One region of the Paenibacillus sp. ALJ109b genome, then DNA from elsewhere that is predicted to be linked to it. Evidence: riboswitches for the same ligand, from Rfam matches in the RefSeq annotation. Region 1 holds a riboswitch; the other holds the start of a gene.

Region 1 (4,403 bases):
AAAGCAGCCATTCCAGAGCTACAGGCAAAACCTGCATCACCAGATTCCAACGCTGCCGCTGCTTCTTCCAACACTTTACGGGTTGGATTGGTCGTACGAATATAATCAAATCCCGTGCTTTGTCCAAGCTTTGGGTGGCGAAACGCAGTGGATTGATAGATCGGAAAATTAATGGCGCCCGTTACCGGTTCATTGATAGACCCAATTTGGGCCAATCGACTTTCGATTTTCAACTTGTTGTCTTCCATTGCAGCATCCTCCTGTAATGTCGATTAGATTTGCGGACCAATATCGTAAGGTGTCTCTTGATACACATAGTAATTGAGCCAATTAGAGAATAATAAGTTTGCATGTGCCCGCCAAGTGGCAGGGGGGACACGGGAAGGATCGTCATTCGGGAAATAATGTCTAGGAAGCGCAATGTCCATGCCTTTAGCTGCATCACGGTCATATTCCCATTTCAATGAAAGCGGGTCATACTCGGCATGTCCGGTTGCAAAAATCTGTTTGCCGTCTTTGGTAGCAACCAGGAAAATACCCGCTTCCTCTGATTCAGCCAATATTTCAAGGTTTTCATTTTTTTCAATATCTTCACGTCGCACTTCCGTATGGCGGGAATGCGGGACGTTGAATACTTCATCGAATCCGCGCAGCAGCTGCACATTGGATCTGTTGATCGTATGTGAGAATACGCCAAAACATTTTTCATCCAATGGAACTTTGGGAACTCCGAAATGATGGTATAAACCGGCTTGGGAAGCCCAACATATATGCATGGTCGAAGTCACATTGGTTTTGGTCCATTCGAAGATCTCCTGGATTTCTTTCCAATAGTTCACGTCTTCAAAGTCCATTTGCTCTACAGGAGCACCTGTAATGATCATGCCGTCAAAACGGCGGTGTTCGATCTCATCAAAGGTTTTGTAGAACAAGTCCAAATATTCCTGGGAAGTGTTCTTGGACGTATGAGACTTCGGATGAACCAGAACGATATCTACCTGAATTGGTGTGTTACCCACCAGACGAAGCAATTGAGTTTCTGTCGTTTCCTTTGTGGGCATCAGGTTTAATATAGCGATACGTAGTGGACGAATGTCCTGCTGGTAAGCGGATGTCTCGTCCATGACAAAGATGTTCTCTCCTGCAAGTACTTCCTTGGCAGGCAGTGTGTCTGGAATTTTGATTGGCATGGTGTTTCTAACTCCTCCTTGTGCATAGATAGATGCAGCCACTGCAGATTCGATACGATTCGCATCCGTACAGTTATAGGCTGCCATGAACTTGCCTGCAGGCGCTGAATTGCAACCACATTGCTGGCGGCAAGCTCAAGTTCCTTAGCGAAAATCACTGCTGAGAAGTCGGTGCATATAACAAAGACCTTCCTCGGATTCCGAGAAAGGTCATATGTAAATAGATATGCGCCTCTCTCATCTCTCAGTTACAACAGTGTCACTTGGACACTTGGTCGCTGCAAGAATTAGCACCGTGCGGTATACCGCCGGTTGCCGGGTTTCATCGGGCCAGTCCCTCCACCTACTCTTGATAAGATTTCGCTTTATTCAATTGTAAAAACTAGTGTGGTTCACCTTTTACTTTAAGACATTAATCCCCTCACGTCAAGGTGTAGTTCAATGTCTGTTCCTCAGGGTCGGAACCGTTCATCATCCGTTGTCATACACTGCTCCAGGGCGCGAAATCGACACATTTTTGCGCTTGAAAGGACCCTGTACCAGCGGTATACTAGACAAGTGTTATAAACCCTTATGTGAGAGGTGACATATTCAATGGATGGCGACCCGAGGCCTGACTGGCAGCCGAATTCCGACAAACTGCATAGAGAATTGATATCAGCATGCCGGCAGCGGGACGTTACTTCCGTTTGATTATAGAGCGAACGCAGTCCTGACTTCCAGGCTCCGCTGCCGACCGGCTGATCTGTTCTTTTTGCGCCCATATTGATGAAATCCGCCCATTTGGCGGGTGCAGAAGGAGTAGATGAATAATGAAAATCCGGTTGGTAAATAACGGTGTATTTATTCCGGTGGACGACATTCAGCAGGCGCTGACTCCACCAGCGGAGGGATTTTACTGGATTGATGCAGACGTAGACGATTTGGCGGTACTTCAGCCGCTGTTCATGATGCATGATCTGGCCGTGGAAGACTGTTTGAGTGACGAAGAACAACGTCCAAAGATTGAAATTTATGAGAGCCATTATTTTATTGTTATTAATAGCATTCGTTTTGATGATGAAGAGATTTTTTTACGTGCCGTCAACTTGTTCCTTGGCAGACACTTTATTATCAGTGTTACCAAACAGAAAGTCAGCGAATTGCGGACATTGAAACCAATCCTGTGGGAACAGGAAATCAGTACGCCAGATAAGCTGCTTTATCTGCTGGTTGACTTGATTGTTGATAATTATTTCACTGTCGGTGACCGAATTGAAGCGCGCATCGAGAAGCTTGAAGAGGACATTCTGATGCATACCAAGAAGTCTCATCTGAATGAGATTATCGGGCTGCGCAGTGAGATTTTGTGGCTGAAGAAAGTGCTAGGTCCTCAGAAAGAGGTCATTAACACACTCAATAAAAAAGATCTGCGTCTTATTGATGATCAACTGCAAAAGTATTTTAGTGACATTTATGAGAATGCTGTGAAAATATCCGAAACCTTTGAGACTTATCGCGACTTGATGGGGAACTTACGAGAAGCTTACCAATCCAGTATCGCCAACCGGGCGAATGAAATCATGCGTGTGTTCACCGCCATTACCACGGTGTTCATGCCGCTGACCGTAATCACTGGCATCTATGGGATGAACTTTACGAACATGCCCGAGTTGGACTGGAAGTATAGTTATTTTGTAGTTATTGGCCTGATGGTTACCCTGGGCCTGAGCATGTTCTTTATTTTCCGCAAAAAAGATTGGGTTTGAAATAGCAGAAGACGAAGCGCTCCACATCTGGAGGCGTCTCGTCTTTTTTTATTATCCGCTTAATTTATGACAACTAACGTCCTATTTCCAATCTAGCCTGCATTCTGCTCCGTCTCTGTGTGACGACGAAACCGGATGCGGATCATGCGCAGTCTTTCGTAGACCTGCTCCAGATTGCTCCCGCCAGGCTTCTCTTCTCCGTACACCTTATGTAACACGGGCTTAAGGAACGCATCTCCCAGCTCCTCGTAGGCACTCCATACTGCCTCTTGCTCCTCTTCAGGCATGACAGCAAGCTCCGCATCAAGTAGACAATCGGTGTCATACCCCTCCAAATCCAGTGTCTCCAACAGTTCAATTAGCTCCCGACGGGACAATCCGGAACGATTCACGATCTCTTCCAACGTATATCCTTCTTTCATGCCTTCAAGTACCTGCTTCCGTGTGGTGAATCTGTCTAGCTCCTGCTTGTACTTCTGCTCTCTCTGTTTGTACAGCCAGCTCTCATATTCTTGTTCCTTCAGAACCGAGTACACCCAATCTAGCGGGAAAGATGTGGAACGTTCCAGTCCATTCGTAAGCTCCAGCCATTCCTCTCCGTACTCGGAAGCCTTGCTCTCTCCTACGCCTGGCAGTTGCATCAATTCATCGATGGTTTGTGGAACAAATGCACTGATCATGCGCAACAACCGATTCGTTGCAATAAAATAGGGGGCCTTCCGGTCAGAAGCTGCTCTCTTCCTGCGCCATATGCACAGGTCCATATACAGCCCCTCATTGCCATATAATTCACTGTAACAATGAAGACGTTGACCGCCATAATTGCGCGACTTCAAATCATCATTTTCGTGAAACAAACCTTGCAGCAACGGACGATATCCTTCGCCCATCTGTATGGCTAACTGATGACGATACACATGCAACAGCTCGTCCCACGAACTGCCAACATACCAGATAGCATCCGTACGATCTCCTTCTTCATATCGGCTCCATCCCAGATGCCACGCCCCTTCTTCTTCACCGATCCACAGTTGCGCATGCTCTTCATTCTGACCTAACATTCTGGATAATCTGTTCATGAAAATGACTTCCATTTCTTGTCCCTCCTTCAATAGTTCAGCTCGACACAGTCTGTATTCTGCTAAATTAAGCAGCACAAAAAACACCTCTCCTGCAAAATCCATGCAAGAGAGGTGCTTCCTCATTAACCGTGCTATGCTGTTGCTCATATATTACCACAATGGAAAAATTCGTCAACTACTTGTTTGTAAAGCTATTTACTTGTTCAAAGCTAGTTTCGCCAGCGCAAGCGAACCACACAACCCCGCATTATCACCAAGTCCCGGTGAAACGACATACTGGTCAATTTCGGACTGAAGTGCAGGATGCTGAACGTATCCAGCGAGCAATTCCTGCAGTTTGCTGCGAACCATTGGGAACAGATGCTCCTGCTTCATCACACCGC
Region 2 (4,403 bases), on a different contig from region 1:
GGACTGATGCTCACGATGAACCGCCCGGAAGTGTATATGTTTGTAGCGCTGGCGCATATGCTTGATATTGCCATTTTATTCGGGGTATTAACCTATATGAGTTTCCTGGTGTACAAGCTGCATCGGCCCGTTAACCGGTTCTAATATATCCGAATTATTGTAGTTCAGGGGATGAATCCAGTGAAGTTCACCATCCGATGATGTACATCATTGGACAGGTGAACTTTGTTTGATGTCAGGCGTGTCAGGGCACCCTATTGTAAGCAGCGGTCACACGTTTACTCTGATTCCGATTTTGTTTAATATGATGAATTATTATTAATTTGATGATCTGCAGAGTGGAAAGAGGAGGCTATATATGCTGCGAACGTTGCTGGGTGAAAAGCCGCGTAAGAATGAAGGCATACTAAAGGACGCGATGGAAGCGATGGCGGATACGCTTGAGCTATTTCAGCGACAGATGCATGTGGACCATGATCCTACCCATGATTTTCGTAAACTGTATATATGGACCCAGGGATTGATCTCTTCGCTGGATGAATTGGAGCAAAGCTGTTTTGCAGCTTCCCATTTCCGTCAGAAAGTCAAAGCGGGCTCTACGGATGATATGACATTACCAGAAAAAGCAGAGTATGCCCGTTACGTCTATTTCTATAAGGATGGCTTCATCCGATGTTTTGCCATTCTGGATAAATTAGGTACAGTGTTGAATGAAATATTTGAGCTGAACACAACCAATGTTAAAACTCATTATTCTTATTTCACCGTATTAAGACAGTTCGGATATGATAAGCTGCATTATGTTCTTGCCAACGAACTAATTCGGATCAAGGACTCTTACCGTGAGCCAATGAGCAAATTGCGCAAACGGCGAAACATGGAGATTCATTACATGAACTCCGAAATGCAGGATGATCTGTGGCAGCTGCACCAGACTTTGCAAGGGAAAGTGAAGCTGGAGGATCTGGATCAGCATCTCGTGGAACTCCGCAAAGGTGTGGATATGGTCTGTGAGACGTTAAAAGCAGCGTATGGCTACATCAATGAGAAGTGGCATAAACAGGGAATGAATCAACCGGCGAACTGATTGGATAGTAATATTTGCCTTTGACAAATCGGAATACTTGGATTATACTGAGTTCCTGATCGACAGTTAGATGGAATTAACATTTATGACATTAACATTATAACTACTACTGAACTTATAAATTAAATATTTCTTATCGAGAGCGGCGGAGGGACAGGCCCGATGAAGCCCGGCAACCGATTTATAACTGCATGACAGCTGTGTCATACTTTATAGATGTTAGGTGCTAATTCCTACAAAATGGTGCAAGGCACGATTTTGGCAGATGAGAAGGTATAATCTTTCACGTGAAGAGCCCTTTTTGTTTCTGCAAAAGGGGCTCTTTTTTTGTACGATGAAGGGGAGTTTTCCTTTCATTCGGGTAAAGATACATGTAGGCAGTGGGAAGGAGCAGTAATTTTGATTGAATTAAAAGGTTTAACCAAGACGTACGGTAAAGGTTCAAAAAGTACGACGGCCTTATCCGATCTAAATTTGAATATCCGCAAGGGTGAAATATTTGGGGTTATCGGTCATTCCGGTGCAGGCAAGAGTACATTGATTCGTTGTATCAATTTGCTCGAACGCCCCACGGCAGGCGAGGTTTGGGTTGATGGAATCAACCTAACCGATCTTAATAAGTCCGATCTGCAACAACAACGGCGTAAGATCGGCATGATTTTTCAACACTTTAATCTGTTATCCTCAGCTACGGTGTATGACAATGTGGCTTTTCCTTTGAAGCTCGTTAATACGCCCAAAGCTGCAATTGATCGCAAAGTGAAGGAAATGCTTGCATTGGTTGGACTGGAGGACCACAGCAATAAATATCCGGCCCAGCTGTCAGGCGGACAGAAGCAAAGGGTTGGTATTGCAAGAGCGCTCGCGAGTGATCCGAACGTGCTGCTGTGTGATGAGGCCACATCGGCACTTGATCCCCAGACAACCGATTCGATTCTGAAGTTATTGCTGGATATCAATAAAAAGTATAACCTGACGATTGTTCTAATTACCCATGAGATGCACGTGATCCAGAATATCTGTGATCAGGTGGCGGTTATCCATCAGGGAGGCATCGTGGAGCAAGGCCCAGTGACGGAAGTATTCCTTAAGCCGCAGCATGCCATTACGCGTGACTTTATGATGCGGGATCATGAGGTTGGAATTGCATTAGAAGAGACCGCTCTGGCGAGTGCAGATGTCTCATTACAGACGAACGGAGCTTCTAAGCTTGTGAAAATATCCTTCCTGGGCAATAAAACCTATGAGGCGATTTTGTCCAGAACGGTTCGTAAAACAGGAGTGGATTTCGCCATATTGCAAGGCACCATTTCAACGATCAAACAAGTTCCCTATGGACAGCTGACCGTTCGGTTTGAGGGGCAGTTAGATGAGATTAATCTCACCATTAAAGAGTTAGTGGATCAGGGACTTGATGTGGAGGTGCTTCGTTAAATGGATTTTTCAACGGTACGTTGGGAAGAAATCGGTAAGGCTTCAATTGAAACGCTGCAAATCCTGGGAGCATCGGGCCTGTTCACGATCATCATTGGTCTACCGTTAGGCGTATTGCTGTTTATGACGGCAAGGTCGACTTCGATTCAGTCTCAAGTGGTGTACACGATACTATCGTTTATTGTAAACATTCTGCGATCAGTGCCATTTATCATTCTGATTGTTGCACTCATTCCGTTTACGCGTTCACTGGTTGGCACAGCTACAGGGGTGCTGGGTGTTATACCTCCGCTCGTCATTGCCGCAGCTCCATACTTTGCCCGGTTGGTGGAAACTACACTGCGTGAAGTGGATCGTGGCGTCATTGAAGCGGCACAGGCGATGGGGGCTTCAACCGGACAGATTGTAAGGCGTGTGCTTCTGCCAGAGGCATTGCCGGGTCTGCTAGCCGGGATCACCATTACAATCGTTACCCTTGTTTCCTACACGGCGATGGCGGGAATGGTTGGTGGTGGAGGTCTGGGAACATTGGCAATCAACTACGGATACTTCCGTTATCAGAATGAAATTATGATTATATCCGTTGTATTTATGATCATTCTGGTGCAAGTGCTTCAGATGGCTGGCGATCGTTTGGTTAAATGGTTCACCAGGAAATAACACATATATAGCATTTGCCTGATTCGGTATCGATTTGGGGCAAAATGCAAAAAAAATTTATTGGAGAAGGGGTTTTACACATGAAAAAATGGTCTTTTGCTCTACTTAGTATTATGCTGATTGCGGTTCTAGCGGCTTGCGGAAACAACAAGGATTCCGACAGCGGCGCTGACAATGCTGGAGGCGCACCGCGCACCGTAGAATTGAAAGTGGGAGCATCACCTACACCACATGCGGAAATTTTGGAAAGCATCAAGCCTGAACTCGAAGCTGAAGGCATTCGCTTGCAAATCGTGACTTTCAATGATTATGTTCAACCTAACCAACAGCTTGAAGATAAACAACTGGACGCGAACTTTTTCCAACACCAACCTTACCTGGATACAGAGAACAAAGAACGTGGTTTCCACCTCGTTGCTGTAACACCTGTGCATGTTGAGCCATTTGCTGGCTATTCCAAAAAAATCAAATCATTGGATGAGTTGAAAGACGGCGCAAAAGTAGCCATCCCTAATGACCCATCCAACGGCGGTCGTGGACTGTTGTTGCTCGCAAAAGAAGGACTTATCACGCTGAAAGACAACACAAATATCACTTCTACGATTCAGGATATTACAGCTAATCCGAAAAACCTGAATATCATCGAGCTGGATGCAGCCATGATGCCTCGTCAACTGGATGAAGCAGACCTGGTATTCATCAACGCCAACTACGCGCTGGAAGCCAATCTGAACCCAGAGAAGGATGCGCTGCTGATCGAGGACCTGCAAGGTAACCCTTATGCAAACATCCTCGTATCCCGTGAAGATAACAAAGATGCAGATGCCATCCAAAAACTGGCTGCAGCTCTGCATTCCGAAGAGGTTAAAAAATTCATCAAAGATCGTTATCAAGGTGCTGTAGAACCTGCGTTTTAAACTGAACGTTTAAGCTGAAAATAAATTGTACTCGGCGCCACTTCTTACGGCGCTACTAAAGAAAGCCCTGCATCCTCTTTATAGAGAATGCAGGGCTTTTTGTTTTGTACATCATGTTAAAGAGCGTTTTGATGTAAGGGCACTTCGATGTAGTACTTATTATTATAAGTACTTTACTTATAAGCTTAACGTTTATTCGGATCAGTATCTGAATGTCCATCTGTCTGTTGGACATCAGGACCTGCGGACTCCTGTCCAGCAGCATGCTGTTGGTAAGCTTCCTCTGCAGGAGATAGCGAATTCTG

The links. Region 1 has a riboswitch for S-adenosylmethionine ahead of metA (homoserine O-acetyltransferase MetA). Riboswitches for the same ligand answer to the same signal wherever they lie in the genome.
Region 2: another riboswitch for S-adenosylmethionine. It lies ahead of G3352_RS25715 (methionine ABC transporter ATP-binding protein); the one in region 1 lies ahead of metA (homoserine O-acetyltransferase MetA).

Annotation. Positions count from the first base shown of each region.
Region 1 covers NZ_JAAIFP010000023.1:121,400-125,802, forward strand. Annotated here, with positions in the region: gene G3352_RS21020 (aminotransferase class I/II-fold pyridoxal phosphate-dependent enzyme) at 1-248, opposite strand, end outside; gene metA (homoserine O-acetyltransferase MetA) at 273-1,190, opposite strand; SAM riboswitch class I at 1,425-1,549, opposite strand; gene corA (magnesium/cobalt transporter CorA) at 2,003-2,938, shown strand; gene G3352_RS21035 (HRDC domain-containing protein) at 3,031-4,032, opposite strand; gene G3352_RS21040 (ROK family protein) at 4,216-4,403, opposite strand, start outside.
Region 2 covers NZ_JAAIFP010000030.1:75,350-79,752, forward strand. Annotated here, with positions in the region: gene G3352_RS25705 (COX15/CtaA family protein) at 1-144, shown strand, start outside; gene G3352_RS25710 (Cthe_2314 family HEPN domain-containing protein) at 359-1,087, shown strand; SAM riboswitch class I at 1,218-1,359, shown strand; gene G3352_RS25715 (methionine ABC transporter ATP-binding protein) at 1,487-2,521, shown strand; gene G3352_RS25720 (methionine ABC transporter permease) at 2,522-3,181, shown strand; gene G3352_RS25725 (MetQ/NlpA family ABC transporter substrate-binding protein) at 3,262-4,098, shown strand; gene G3352_RS25730 (DUF2167 domain-containing protein) at 4,284-4,403, opposite strand, start outside.